Regions from separate parts of the Streptomyces sp. NPDC050548 genome, predicted to be linked through region 2. Evidence: riboswitches for the same ligand, from Rfam matches in the RefSeq annotation. Region 2 holds a riboswitch; the other holds the start of a gene.
What was found. Region 2 has a riboswitch for glycine ahead of gcvT (glycine cleavage system aminomethyltransferase GcvT). Riboswitches for the same ligand answer to the same signal wherever they lie in the genome.

Region 1 (7,407 bases), on a different contig from region 2:
CTCCGACGCCGCGGCCGAGACCCTGAAGGGCGGGCCGCGGCGTCGCCGTGTCCGGATGACCGGACGCGGGGTGCCGCTCCCGCTCCTGCTGCCCGCACTCGTCGGCCTGGCGTTCCTGCTCCTCCCCCTGCTCGCCCTGCTGGTGCGGGCCCCCTGGCGGTCGCTGCCGTCACAGCTCACCAGCACGGAGGTCTGGCAGGCCCTCCAACTCTCCCTGCTGAGCGCGACCTTGGCGACAGCGGTGTGCCTGGTCCTGGGCGTGCCGCTGGCCTGGCTGCTGGCCCGCACGGAGTTCCCCGGCCGCCGCTTCGTCCGGGCCCTGGTGACACTCCCGCTGGTCCTGCCCCCGGTGGTGGGCGGCGTGGCGCTGCTCCTGGCCCTCGGCCGCAACGGTGTCGTGGGCCAGTGGCTCGACTCGTGGTTCGGCATCACCCTCCCCTTCACCACGACCGGTGTCGTGGTCGCGGAGGCGTTCGTCGCGATGCCGTTCCTGGTCATCAGCGTCGAGGGCACCCTGCGCGCCGCCGACCCCCGCTACGAGGAGGCCGCCCAGACCCTCGGCGCCTCCCGCTTCACGGCGTTCCGCCGGGTCACACTTCCCCTGATCGCCCCCGGCATCGCGGCAGGCTCGGTGCTCGCCTGGGCCCGCGCCCTGGGCGAGTTCGGCGCGACGATCACCTTCGCCGGCAACTTCCCCGGCCGCACCCAGACCATGCCCCTCGCGGTCTACCTCGCCCTCCAGAACGACCCCGAGGCGGCCATCGCCCTCAGCCTGGTCCTGCTGGCCGTGTCGATCGCGGTCCTGGCAGGACTTCGGGACCGCTGGATGACGACCTCATGACCACACCGGACAAGGGCCTCGACACCCATCTCGTCGTGGACCGCGGCGCCTTCCGCCTGGACGTCGAACTGACCGCCGCCCCCGGTGACGTCGTCGCCCTGCTCGGCCCCAACGGCGCCGGAAAGACAACCGCGTTGCGAGCCCTGGCCGGCCTGGTGGACCTGACGGACGGTCATCTACGGCTGGACGGCGAGGAGTTGGACCGTACGCCCCCGGAGTCCCGCCCGGTAGGCGTCGTCTTCCAGGACTACCTCCTCTTCCCGCACCTCACCGCCCTCGACAACGTGGGCTTCGGCCCCCGCTGCCAGGGGGCGACCAAGGCTGAGTCCCGCGCCATCGCCACCGAGTGGCTGGAGCGGTTGGGCCTCGCCGAGCACGCCGGCGCCAAGCCCCGGGGACTCTCCGGCGGCCAGGCCCAACGCGTGGCCGTGGCAAGGGCGTTGGCGACCCGCCCACGCCTCCTGCTCCTCGACGAACCCCTGGCCGCCCTGGACGCCCGCACCCGCCTGGACGTACGGGCCCAACTCCGCCGCCACCTGGCCGAGTTCGAAGCGGTCGCGGTCCTGGTCACCCACGACCCCCTGGACGCCATGGTGTTGGCCGACCGACTGGTGGTGATCGAGCACGGCACGATCGTCCAGCAGGGCACCCCCGCCGACATCGCCCGCCACCCGCGCACGGACTACATCGCCCAACTGGTCGGCCTCAACCTCTACAAGGGCAGCGCCGAGGGTCACACGGTCACACTCGACGCAGGCCCCACGATCACCACCACGGAGGACCTGACCGGCGAGGTCTTCGTGGCGTTCCCACCAAGCGCGGTGACTCTCTTCCGAGACCGCCCCACAGGCGCCAGCGCCCGCAACCTCTGGCACTGCGAGGTGGCGGGCCTGGAAACCCACGGCGACCAGATCCGCGTAGACCTGACGGGCGAACTCCCCCTGGCGGCAGACCTGACGACACCGGCAGCGGCCGAACTGAACCTGCATCAAGGGGCATCGGTCTGGGCCGCGGTGAAGGCAACCCAGACCCACTCATATCCCACGTGAGCACCCACGCCCCTTCTTTTAGGGGCGCGGGGCTGTATCGATTTGGGGCTCCGCCACGGGGCGCGACCAGCCACAACGGCGCCGCACCCGAAAGACGTCAGTCCTCGTACGCATCCAACGGCGGGCAGGAACAAACAAGGTTCCGGTCACCAAAGGCCTGGTCGATCCGCCGTACCGGCGGCCAGTACTTATCGGCAACGGACACACCGGCCGGGAAGACAGCCTCCTCGCGCGAGTAAGCGTGCCCCCACTCCCCACCCAACGCGGCAGCGGTATGCGGCGCGTTCCGCAACGGATTGTCCTCAGCCGGCCACTCCCCCGCCCCGACCTTCTCGATCTCGCCCCGAATCGCGATCATCGCCTCGCAGAACCGGTCCAGCTCGATCAGGTCCTCGGACTCCGTCGGCTCGATCATCAGCGTCCCGGCCACCGGGAACGACATCGTCGGCGCGTGGAAGCCGTAGTCGATGAGCCGCTTGGCGATGTCGTCGACACTGACGCCCGTCGCCTTGCTGATCGGCCGCAGATCGATGATGCACTCGTGCGCGACGAGCCCACCGGGCCCGGTGTAGAGCACGGGGTAGTGCGGTTCGAGCCGCTTGGCGATGTAGTTGGCGGAGAGCACGGCAACCTGCGTGGCCCGCTTCAGCCCCTCGCCACCCATGAGCCGTACGTACGCCCAAGAGATCGGCAGAATACCGGCCGAGCCCCACGGCGCGGCGGAGATGGGCCCAACTCCCGTCTCAGGACCGGCCTCAGGCTGAAGCGGATGGTTCGGCAGATACGGCGCCAGGTGCGCGCGCACGCCGACCGGCCCGACGCCCGGCCCACCCCCGCCGTGCGGAATGCAGAACGTCTTGTGCAGATTCAGGTGGGAGACATCGCCGCCGAAGTGCCCCGGCTTGGCAAGCCCCACAAGGGCGTTGAGGTTGGCGCCGTCGACGTAGACCTGACCGCCCGCCTCGTGCACCTGCGCGCAGATGTCGGCGACGTGCTCCTCGAACACCCCGTGCGTGGACGGGTAAGTGATCATCAGCACCGCCAACTCCTCGCGGTACTGCTCGATCTTCGCCCGCAGATCCTCGACGTCGATCTCGCCGTCCTCGGCGGTCTTCACGACGACGACCTTCATCCCGGCCATCACGGCACTGGCCGCATTCGTGCCGTGCGCGGACGACGGGATCAGACACACGGTCCGCTGCTCGTCCCCGTTGGCCCGGTGGTACCCACGCACCGCCAGCAGCCCGGCCAACTCACCCTGCGAACCGGCGTTGGGCTGCAGCGACACCTTGTCGTACCCGGTGACCTCGGCAAGCTGCTCCTCCAACTCCCGGATGAGCGTGAGGTATCCCTGCGCCTGCTCGGCGGGCGCGAAGGGGTGCAGCTGCCCGAACTCGGGCCAGGTGACCGGTTCCATCTCGGTGGTCGCGTTGAGCTTCATCGTGCAGGAGCCCAGCGGGATCATGCCCCGGTCGAGCGCGTAGTCCCGGTCGGCCAGCTTGCGCAGGTAGCGCAGCATCGCGGTCTCGGAACGGTGGTCCCGGAACACGGGGTGCGTGAGGTACGCGTCATTCCGAAGCAGCCCCTCGGGCAGCGTGTCCTCGGCGGACGCGTCAAGCGCCTCAACGTCACCGTCCACCCCGAACGCGGTCCATACGGTGGCCAGTTGGGCACGCGTGGTGGTCTCGTCGCAGGCGATGGACACCCGGTCGGCGTCCACGAGGTGGAGGTTGACGCCGTCCTCGCGGGCGGCGACGACGACCTCGGCGGCCCGGCCGGGGACGCGCGCGGTCAGCGTGTCGAAGTAGCCGCCGTGCACGACCTCGACACCGCCGGCGGTGAGCCCGGCGGCCAGGATCGTCGCGTACCGGTGCGTCCGCCGCGCGATGCCCTTGAGCCCCTCGGGCCCGTGGTAGACGGCGTACATCCCGGCCATGACGGCGAGGAGCACCTGAGCGGTGCAGATGTTGCTGGTGGCCTTCTCGCGGCGGATGTGCTGCTCGCGGGTCTGGAGGGCGAGGCGGTAGGCCTTGTGGCCGTCGGCGTCGACGGAAACACCCACGAGCCGCCCGGGCAGGCTGCGCGCGAACTTCTCGTGCACGGCCATGTATCCGGCGTGCGGCCCGCCGAAGCCCATCGGCACCCCGAAGCGCTGCGTCGTACCGACCGCGATGTCCGCGCCCAGCTCGCCCGGTGACTTGAGGAGCGTGAGCGCGAGGAGGTCGGCGGCGACGGTGACGAGCGCCCCGAGCCCGTGCGCCTGCTCGATCAGCGGCTTGATGTCGCGAACGGCACCGGAGGCGCCCGGGTACTGGACGAGCACGCCGTTGATCTCGCGCTCGGCGATCTCCGCCGGGATGCCCTCGCTGAGGTCGGCGACGACGACCTCGACACCGGCCGGCTCGGCGCGGGTCTCGATCACGGCGATCGTCTGCGGCAGCGTGTCCGCGTCGACCAGGAACAGGCCCTTCTTGTTCTTGCCCATGCGCCGCGACAGCGCCACGGCCTCGGCGGCGGCCGTGCCCTCGTCGAGCAGGGAGGCGCCGGAGGTCGGCAGCCCGGTGAGGTCGGCGACCATGGTCTGGAAGTTGAGGAGGGCTTCGAGCCGTCCCTGGGAGATCTCCGGCTGGTACGGCGTGTAGGCCGTGTACCAGGCCGGGTTCTCCATGACATTGCGCAGGATCACGGGCGGGGTGAAGGTCCCGTAGTACCCGAGGCCGATCATCGAACCGAGGACCTCGTTGCGGTCCGCGAGGGAACGCAGTTCGGCCAGTACCTCGGCCTCGGTGCGGGCGCCCGGCAGGTCCAGGGAGTCGGCGTTCTTGATCACATCGGGGACCGCGGCGGCGGTGAGCTCGTCGAGCGAGCCGTAGCCGACCTGCGCGAGCATCTTGGCCCGCGCTTCCTGGTCGGGACCGATGTGGCGCTGCTCGAACGGGATGCCCTGTTCGAGCTCGGAGAGCGAAGTGCGAGGGGCGGTCATTTGGGAGGCCTCCTGGTCGGACACGACCTTCGAGGGCACCACGACAGTGGGGTGCCCGGACGGCCTCCCCCTCTGTCATCTCAACCTGAGAGCTTCACCGGCCACCCGAGGGTCACCGGTTTTCACCGTCGGTGAGAGCGAGGGCCGTCGCCGGCACCCGCCCTGCTTTCCAGAGTGACCTCGTCCGTGCGGTACGTGAGCCTGAGAGATTCCGGGGAGGATTTGCTCCTTCGGCGCCTCCGATGAAGTCTGGAGGACTCTCCCGCACGGGGTCAGCAGCCGTTCGCCAGCCTACCAGCGAGCGGTGAAGCCGAGCTTTCGAGTGGCCACCGGCCCGATTGTGCTCTTTTGTAGAGTTTACGAATGAGTTGCGACCAGGAGGAGGGCCCGTGCAGACCGATATCGATCCGCGCAACCTGATCGGCCGCAAGGCGTTCGACCGCACCGGTGCCAAGATCGGCACGATCGACGAGGTCTACCTCGACGACGCGACCGGTGTACCGGAGTGGGCGGCCATACGCACCGGCCTGTTCTCCAGGGACGCCTTCGTCCCCCTGGAGCCCAGCGAACTGATCGAGGGGACCCTGCACATCCCCTTCGAACGCTCCCTGATCAAGGACGCCCCCGACTTCGGCGTGGGCCGCCACCTCTCCCCCGACCAGGAACTCCAGCTCTACCACCACTACGGCCTCGACGTGGCCCCACCTCCCTCCTTCCCGGACCGCGACTTCGGCAGACTGGCGGGCTCGGACGACACCTGAGCCGAAGCGGCGGGAGGGACGGCGGGTCTTCGACCTTCCGGGGGCGGCGCCACCAACTGCCCTGATGCTCCGGTCAGTTCACTCGCGTCCCGCGTCACCAACGGCAGCGGCTCCGCCTGCTCCAGCTCCGGATCGTCGGTACGGAACGTCCGCACCCGCCCCGGCCCGGCATCCTCCGGCGTTTCAAATCGCACGGTGACCCGCCCCAGCCCGCTGCCCTGCACCCACCCGTGCCCGAACCCGGAGTGGTGCACATCGTGGCCCGCAGGCCAGCGCCGCTCCACGGGCGCCGACTCCTCCCCTCCGGCTTCCTCCTCCGTGTGCTCCTCCTCAAGAAGGTCGACCTGCTCCCCCGCCGCCTGCGCGAACAGGTCCTCCTGCGTGTAGTCGGCGAGCCCGGAGACTCCCACCCCGAGCAGTCGCACCCCACCCGTGGTGTCCACGGAGTCCAGCAACCGCGCCGCGGCCTCCCGCACCACCCCCGGATCGTCGGTGGGCCCACGCAGTGTCTCGGACCGGGTCAGCGTCGAGAAGTCGTAGCGCCGCACTTTGAGAACGATGGTCCGCCCCGACAGCCCGGCGCCCCGCAGCCGCCGCACACACCGGTCGGCGAGGCGCTGCACTTCCAGGCCCACCCGGATCCGGTCGTGGATGTCCACGTCGTAGGTGTCCTCGACGGACACCGACTTGGTCTCCCGCTCGGCCACCACGGGCCGCTCGTCGTGCGCGAGCGCCATGGCGTACAGGGCGTGCCCGTGTGCCTTGCCGACCAGCCGTACCAGCTCGTCCTCGCCCGCCTCGGCGATCTCGTCGACCGTGGTGATCCCGGCCCGGCGCAGATGGTCGCCCGTCGCCGGTCCGACCCCCGGCAGTGTGCGCACCGACAGCGGCCCCAGCAACGCCCGCTCGGTGCCGGGCTCGATCAGCACCAGCCCGTCGGGCTTGGCCCGCTCGGAGGCGATCTTCGCGATCATCTTGGAGGCGGCGAGGCCGACGGAGCCGGTGAGCCCCGTGACGGCTCGTATGTCGGCTCGGAGCCGCTCCCCGGCCCGCCGCGCGGACTCGGCGTCCCAGGCCGTCTCTCCGGCCTCCAGGTCCACGAACGCCTCGTCCAGGCTCAGCGGCTCCACAAGGGGCGACAGCGCCCGCAGCAAGGCCATCACCTGCTCGCTGATCGACCGGTAGAAGCCGAAGCGCGGCACGAGATACGCGGCGTTCGGAGCGAGTCTGCGCGCCTGGGCCATGGGCATCGCCGAGTTCACCCCGAAAACCCGTGCCTCGTACGACGCGGTGGCCACCACCCCGCGCGGCCCGAGCCCGCCCACGACGACGGCCTTCCCGCGCAGGCTCGGCTTGGAGGCCTGCTCCGCCGAGGCGAAGAAGGCATCCATGTCGAGATGCAGGATCGTGGGCGCGGTTCTCACATCTCCGATGCTGCCCTACGCCACTGACAATGCCCCGCTACGGCTCCCGCCGGGCCCTCAGACGGCCCGGTTGCGCCGCCTGGCCAGCTCGTCGGCGGGGTTGACTCCGACGAGGGTCTCGCCGGTGTCGACGCGCTCCCCGTGCAGCTGCGACAGGGCGCTCTCCACATCCCGCCACACCACGCCCACGGCGATCCCGAAGACGCCCTGGCCGCCCTGGAGCAGGGCGTGGACCTCGTCCGGCGAGGTGCACTCGTAGACCGTGGCGCCGTCGCTCATCAGCGTCATGCGCTCCAGATCGCGGAAGTCGCACTCCCGCAGGTGCAGAACGGCGCTGCGGATGTTCTGC
Region 2 (7,407 bases):
TCGACCAGGACCAGGTGCACGTCCGTTCCGCCCGACAGAACGTCGACCCCTACGGCCTTCACGTCGTCCCGGACCAGGCGCTCGGCGAGCAGCCGCGCGCCCTCCACCGTACGCCGCTGGCGCTCCTTGAAGTCCTCGCCCGCCGCGACCTTGAAGGAGACCGCCTTGGCAGCGATCACGTGCTCCAGCGGACCGCCCTGGAAGCCGGGGAAGACGGAGGAGTTGAGCTTCTTCGCGAAGGACTGCTTGGCGAGGATGATCCCGCCGCGCGGGCCGCCCAGCGTCTTGTGGGTGGTGGACGTGACGACGTCCGCGTAGGGGACGGGGTTCGGGTGGAGGCCGGCCGCCACCAGCCCGGCGAAGTGCGCCATGTCGACCCACAGATACGCCTCGACCTCGTCCGCGATCCGGCGGAACTCGGCGAAGTCCAGCTGCCGCGGGTACGCCGACCAGCCCGCGATGATGACCTTCGGGCGGTGCTCCTTGGCGAGCTTCTCCAGCTCGGCCATGTCGACCAGACCGGTCTGCGCGTCCACGTGGTAGGCGACCACCTTGAACTGCTTGCCGGAGAAGTTCAGCCGCATCCCGTGGGTGAGGTGGCCGCCGTGCGCCAGGTCGAGGCCGAGGATGGTGTCGCCGGGCTGGGCCAGCGCGAACAGGGCGGCCTGGTTGGCGGAGGCGCCCGAGTGCGGCTGCACATTGGCGTACTCGGCGCCGAACAGCTCCTTGACCCGGTCGATCGCGATCTGCTCGGCGACGTCGACGTACTCGCAGCCGCCGTAGTAACGACGGCCCGGGTACCCCTCGGCGTACTTGTTGGTCAGGACGGAGCCCTGTGCCTCCATGACCGCGACCGGAGCGAAGTTCTCCGAGGCGATCATCTCCAGCGTGGACTGCTGACGGCGCAGCTCGGCGTCGACCGCGGCGGCGATGTCCGGGTCGAGTTCGTGCAGGGGCGTGTTCAGGACGGACATGGATCTACGACTCCTCAGCCGGCGGTGAAAGCGGTGTACTCGTCGGCGGAGAGCAGCTCGCCGGGCTCTTCCGCGATCCGCACCTTGAAGAGCCAACCGCCTTCGAAGGGCTCGGAGTTGACCAGCGCGGGCTCGTCCACGACGGCCGAGTTGATCTCCACGACCTCACCGGTGACCGGTGCGTACAGGTCCGACACCGACTTGGTCGACTCCAGCTCGCCGCAGGACTCGCCCGCCGTCACCGTCGTACCGACCTCGGGGAGCTGGGCGTAGACGACATCGCCGAGCGCGTTGGCCGCGAACTCGGTGATGCCGACCGTCGAGACACCGTCGACGGCGTCCGTCAGCCACTCGTGTTCCTTGCTGTACCGCAGATTCTGGGGGTGGTTGCTCATGGCGTGAATTCTCCTGTACGCGGGGGAGTGCTGGTGAAGGGGGGAGACGCGGAGGGCGTGGCCGAGCAGGGACGATCCGCCCCGGTCACGGACCCGACGCTACGACGACTGTCACTTCTGGCGCTTGTAGAACGGCAGCGCCACGACCTCGTACGGCTCGTGGCTGCCCCGGATGTCCACGCCGACACCGGTCGTGCCCGGCGCGGAGTGCGCGGCGTCGACGTAGGCCATCGCGATCGGCTTGCCCAGCGTGGGGGAGGGCGCGCCGGAGGTGATCTCGCCGATCACCCGGCCGTCGGCGACCACGGAGTACCCGGCGCGCGGGACCCGGCGGCCCTCGGCGACGAGGCCGACCAGGACGCGGGGCGGCTGCGCCGCGGCGCGTTCGGCGGCGGCCTCCAGGGCCGTACGTCCGACGAAGTCGCCGTCCTTCTCGAACTTCACGACCCGGCCGAGTCCGGCGTCGAAGGGGGTGAGGGAGGTCGACAGCTCGTGGCCGTACAGCGGCATGCCCGCCTCCAGGCGGAGCGTGTCCCGGCAGGACAGGCCGCAGGGGATCAGCCCGGCCGGCGCCCCGGCCTCGGTCAGCGCCTCCCACAGTTTCTCCGCGTCACCGGGGGCGACGAACAGCTCGAAGCCGTCCTCGCCGGTGTAGCCGGTGCGCGCGATCAGCGCGGGGACGCCCGCGACCGTGCCGGGCAGGCCGGCGTAGTACTTGAGGCCGTCGAGGTCGGCGTCCGTCAGTGACTTGAGGATGCCGGGGGACTCGGGGCCCTGGACGGCGAGCAGCGCGTACGCGTCACGGTCGTCGCGGACGACGGCGTCGAAGCCGGCGGCGCGCTCGACCAACGAGTCCAGGACAATCTGGGCGTTCGACGCGTTGGCGACGACCATGTATGCGGTCTCGGCCAGCCGGTAGACGATCAGGTCGTCCAGGATGCCGCCGTCGGCCCGGCAGATCATGGTGTAGCGGGCGCGGCCGACGCCCACGGAGGCGATGTTGCCGACGAGCGCGTAGTTGAGGAGCTGGGCCGCCTCCGGTCCGGTGACCGTGATTTCGCCCATGTGGGAGAGGTCGAAGAGGCCGGCCTTCGTGCGGACGGCGAGGTGCTCGTCGCGCTCGGAGCCGTAGCGCAGCGGCATGTCCCAGCCGGCGAAGTCGGTCATCGTCGCACCGAGCGAGCGGTGCAGCGCGTCGAGCGCGGTACGACGGGGGGCGGCGGTACTGCTCATCGGTCGGTCTCCCAAGGCATGACGGCGAGGTCGTTCCTCCCCATCTGTCATCGGAACCTGAGAGGTTCGCCATGACCGCGCGGGACACGCACGGTCATGGGTTGCACCTTGGGTGGGACCACCGGGACGGGCGGTCCGCTTTTCAGATGTGCCTCGCCCGCGCGGTAACTGGGCCTGAGAGATTCAAGGGAGGGACTTGCTCCTTCGGCGCCCCAGGTGACTGGGGACTCTCCCGCGCGGATTCAAGCGGCCGGTATGCAGTTAGGCGCGCACATCATCGCACAGGCTTTGTAACAGGCCTGTGGCCGGAAGCGAACGGAACCGCGAGACACCGTGCATTACCTTCTCTTTACGTTCGTCGGGGAGAACCTTTCCTGACCCCGCAGGGAGGACGATCACGGTGACAAGGACCACGGTGTACGCCACGACCTCGGCCGTAGCACTGCCCGAGCAGCCCTCGGCCCCGGCCAGAGAGGCATGCCCGGCCCGCCCGGCACCGGTTGTCCGCGACCTCCGTGAGCGGGCCGGCCGCAGCCCGCACGGACTCCGCTTCGGACCCCGCGACCTCGTCGTGGTCACCGGCCTGCCCGGCAGCGGCAAGTCCACGCTGATGCGGCGCGCGGTGACCGGCGACGGCGCCCGCGTCGACAGCCAGGACGCACGGGACCGCTGGGATACCCGGATGTCCCGTATATCGGGGCTGCTCCCGTACGCGGTCTACCGCCCCCTGGTCCGCCTCGCCCACTACACGGGACTGCACCGCGCCCTGCGCTCCACCTCCGGGGCCGTCGTGCACGACTGCGGCACCCAGACCTGGGTGCGCGGCTGGCTGGCCCGCGCCGCCCGCCGCCGCGGCGGCATCCTGCACCTGGTGTTCCTCGACGTCAGCCCGGACACCGCGCTCGACGGCCAGCGCGAGCGCGGCCGGGGCGTCTCGCGGTACGCGTTCCTGCGCCACCGCCGGGCCGCCGCCCGTCTGTTGCGCGCCGTGGAGCGCGGCGACCTGCCGCACGGCGTGGGCTCGGCGGTCCTGCTGGACCGGGACGCGGCGGACGTGCTGCGCCGGATCGACTTCGGGGACTGAGCCGCTAGCCTTTTCTGCCACAGCACGTTTACAGCAGGCGGTTTCACCAGCAGGCGGTAGGTAGATGGACTTCCCGGCGGACTTCCCCGGTCAGGCGTACCCCCACCCCCATCCGCACGGCGGATGGCCCGGCAACGAGCTGGAGGAGGTGCTCTCGGTCTCCCTCGGCCTGCCCTCGGCCGGCGGCCGGATCATCGAGGTGCTGGCCCGCAGCTTCGTCTGGGTCCCGCTGCCCAGCGGCGGCGGCCCGCACAGCGGACCCCTCGACCTGCCCACGCTGGACATCGAAGGGCAGGCCTTCGTCCCGGTCTTCAGCTCCGAGGAGCAGTTCCGCCAGGTCGTCGGCTCGCATCTGTCGTTCACGATCGCGCCCGCGGTGGAGTTCGCCCGCGGACTGCCTCCGCAGGTGGGCATCGCGGTGAACCCGGACGGCGTGGTGGGCATCCCTCTCCCGCCCCCCGCCGTGGCCGAGCTGTGCCGCATCGGCCGCACCGCCCTGGACGGCCCCACCAGCGGCGGCCGGGTCCGGCTCTTCGAGCCCGACTGGCAGGACGACCCGGTCGACTTCCTGGCCGCGGCCTCCGCGGAGTTCGCCGGCACCGGCGTGGTCGGCACGGCCCGCCGCTGCCTGGCCGCGATCGAGACCGCCGACCCGGTGATGTTCGTGGGCGTGGAACTGACCAGCTGGGAGGGCGACTTGAGGGCGGTCCCGATGGGCGCCCTGTCCCGAGCCCTCACCAGGACCGAGGTCAAGTGGCCGGTAAACCTGGTCCTCCTGGACGTGACCCAGGACCCGGTGGCGGACTGGATGAGGCAGACAGTGCGCCCCTTCTATACACAGGGTCACTAGCAAACACCCCAAGGGCAACACCCTCAGGGGCGCGGGGAACTGCGCGCCAAGCCACGACGCACCCGCACTCGCCAACGGACACTGAGCCCCGACCCATTGGGCGCTTAAGCTGGACCCCAACGCAGGCCAACCACCAGAAGGGGCGGTACACGTGAGCGCCAGCGGCACCGCGACCGGCCAGGTCGAGCACATGCTGCGCCAGGTGACGCCCGGGCGCTACGACGCCTACGAGGCGCTCCTGCGCGCCCTCGCGACCCCCCACTCCGGCCAGATCTGGATGCTCCTGTGGCACGGCCAGTCCGGCTCCCCGGACGCCCAGTACGGAAACATGCACGTCGAGGGGTACGGCTACGCCCCCTGCGTCACCTCCGCCCAGGAGCTGTCGGCCAGCGGCTGGAACCGCTCCTACGAGGTGGTCGACGGCCTGGACGTGGCCCGCACCCTCTATCCGGACCACTTCGGCCTCTGGCTCAACCCGCACGCCCCCGGCGGCGGCCTCGGCATCCCCTGGCTGGACCTGCGCCGTATCGCCACCGGCCTGGAGCGCCAGCCCGCGGGACCCCTGCGCCTGACGGAACCGGCGATCGAGGTCCCGCAGTTCTACGGCCTGCTCACGCAGAACGCCCACCGTACCCCGGCGGTCCGCACCCTCCGCCGCGCCTGGGTGCAGCCCGCGCTCGGGGCGCCGTATCTCGCGATCGGTCTGGATGTGTACGACACCAGTCCGCCCGCCGTGGACTCGGTGCGCGCGATGATGCAGCAGTCCATCGGCGCGGTCCCGGACGGGCTGCCGGTGTCGACCGTGGCGATGTCCGACGACTACGACCCGGTGGCGCTGTGGCTGCGGGCGAACACCCGCCCGTTCTACGACCGTGAGGCCCACGTGGCGCCCGCCCAGGCGGGCGGGTACGGGTACCCACCCGCCCGTGGTGGATACTGAACCCGCGAGTCCTCTTCCCAGCTTCTCCGCAGGATTTACGTCTACGGCACATTTCTCCGCGCGTAGACGGCGGTGTGGTGCCCCGAAAGACGACGATTCTCCGCTGTGTCCCAAGTGTCCGGCGTCCGGGGGGCGTTACCCACTGTTCGGATAACGGAATCCCTAGTTAAGCATCACGGTTGCGCATACTTTCGCCGTCAGACCTGGCGGGTGATCGCAGCCACGCTGAAGACTCGCGACTCAGACACAGGGTCGAGGACCCCGTGTCCACTGCAAGTCGACAAAGCCGCTAATCCGCGGCAGGCGTAAGCCGGTAACCACCGGCGAGAGGGGTCGGGTCACAGTGACCGCACCGATCGAGACCACGGGAGCGGAAGCCGGGGCGCAGCCGGAGGCTGTGCTCGTCGGCGCCGAGAAGGGGCAGATCGAGGGCCGTTCCCTTGGACAGATCGCCTGGACCCGGTTCAAGAAGGACAGGGTCGCCGTCGCCGGCGGCGTCATCGTCGTCCTGCTGATCCTGGTCGCGGCACTCTCCCGTCCCATCCAGGCCATGTTCGGCCTGGACCCCGATGCCTTCCACCAGAACCTGATCGACGCCAACACCTCGCTGCCCAAGGGCGGTTGGGGCGGCATGAGCTGGGACCACCCGCTCGGTGTGGACCCGCAGTTCGGCCGGGACGTCGCCACTCGCATCCTTGAGGGATCCTGGGTGTCGCTGGTGGTGGCCTTCGGTGCCACGATCCTGTCGAACGTGATCGGCACCATCCTCGGCGTGGTCGCGGGGTACTACGGCGGCCGGGTCGACTCGATCATCAGCCGGCTGATGGACACGTTCCTCGCCTTCCCCCTGCTGCTCTTCGCCATCGCCATCTCGGCGACGCTCCAGGGCGGTGCCTTCGGCCTCAACGGCCTGCCGCTGCACCTGAGCGTGCTGATCTTCGTCATCGGCTTCTTCAACTGGCCCTACCTGGGCCGTATCGTCCGCGGTCAGACCCTCGCCCTGCGCGAGCGGGAGTTCGTGGACGCCTCCCGGGGCATGGGCGCCAAGGCGCCGTACATCCTCTTCCGGGAGCTGCTGCCCAACCTCGTCGGCCCGATCATCGTCTACTCGACGCTGCTCATCCCGACGAACATCCTCTTCGAGGCGTCCCTGAGCTTCCTCGGGGTCGGTATCCAGCCCCCGCAGGCATCCTGGGGCGGCATGTTGCGGGACGCGGTCACCTACTACGAGGTCGACCCCGCGTACATGATCGTTCCCGGCCTCGCCATCTTTGTGACCGTCCTGGCGTTCAACCTGCTCGGCGACGGTCTCCGCGACGCTCTCGACCCCCGCAGCCGCTAGGGCCCGCACCCGAGAGTTCATCAAGTTTCCGACAATGGAGGAAGCAGACCATCATGCGAAGGTCAGCGCTGGCCGCAGTTGCGGCCATCGGCTCTGCGACACTGCTTGTGGCAGGTTGCAGCAAGGCCGATGACAACAAGAGTGACAACGGTGGGACGAAGGCGGCTGGGGCCAACGCAGCGACCAAGGACGTCGTCAACGCCTCCACCCACAAGGGCGGGACGGTCACCTACGAACTGTCCGACGTTCCGGACTCGTTCGACCCGGGCAACACGTACTACGCCTACATGTACAACTTCAGCCGGCTGTACGCCCGTCCGCTGATGACGTTCGAGCCCGGCCCCGGTTCCAAGGGGAACACCCTGGTCCCGGACCTCGCCGCGAGCAAGGGTGTCTCCAGCGACGGCGGCAAGACCTGGACGTACAAGCTGCGTTCGGGCCTGAAGTACCAGGACGGCACGGCGATCACGTCCAAGGACGTCAAGTACGCCGTGGAGCGTTCGAACTTCGCGCGTGACGTGCTCTCCCTCGGCCCGAACTACTTCCAGCAGTTCCTGGTCGGCGGCAAGGACTACAAGGGCCCCTACAA

Region 1: it holds a riboswitch for glycine, as region 2 does, so the genes downstream of both, gcvP (aminomethyl-transferring glycine dehydrogenase) here and gcvT (glycine cleavage system aminomethyltransferase GcvT) in region 2, are expected to answer to the same signal.

Annotation. Positions count from the first base shown of each region.
Region 1 covers NZ_JBITGV010000011.1:318,389-325,795, forward strand. The annotation lists gene ACIBJH_RS29455 (ABC transporter permease) at 1-841, shown strand, start outside; gene ACIBJH_RS29460 (ABC transporter ATP-binding protein) at 838-1,890, shown strand; gene gcvP (aminomethyl-transferring glycine dehydrogenase) at 1,988-4,873, opposite strand; glycine riboswitch at 5,053-5,148, opposite strand; gene ACIBJH_RS29470 (PRC-barrel domain-containing protein) at 5,263-5,634, shown strand; gene ACIBJH_RS29475 (DNA polymerase IV) at 5,556-7,058, opposite strand; gene ACIBJH_RS29480 (MerR family transcriptional regulator) at 7,116-7,407, opposite strand, start outside.
Region 2 covers NZ_JBITGV010000004.1:141,149-148,555, forward strand. The annotation lists gene glyA (serine hydroxymethyltransferase) at 1-974, opposite strand, end outside; gene gcvH (glycine cleavage system protein GcvH) at 989-1,369, opposite strand; gene gcvT (glycine cleavage system aminomethyltransferase GcvT) at 1,481-2,602, opposite strand; glycine riboswitch at 2,755-2,847, opposite strand; gene ACIBJH_RS13845 (AAA family ATPase) at 2,997-3,686, shown strand; gene ACIBJH_RS13850 (enhanced serine sensitivity protein SseB) at 3,751-4,536, shown strand; gene ACIBJH_RS13855 (enhanced serine sensitivity protein SseB C-terminal domain-containing protein) at 4,688-5,476, shown strand; gene ACIBJH_RS13860 (ABC transporter permease) at 5,820-6,818, shown strand; gene ACIBJH_RS13865 (ABC transporter substrate-binding protein) at 6,872-7,407, shown strand, end outside.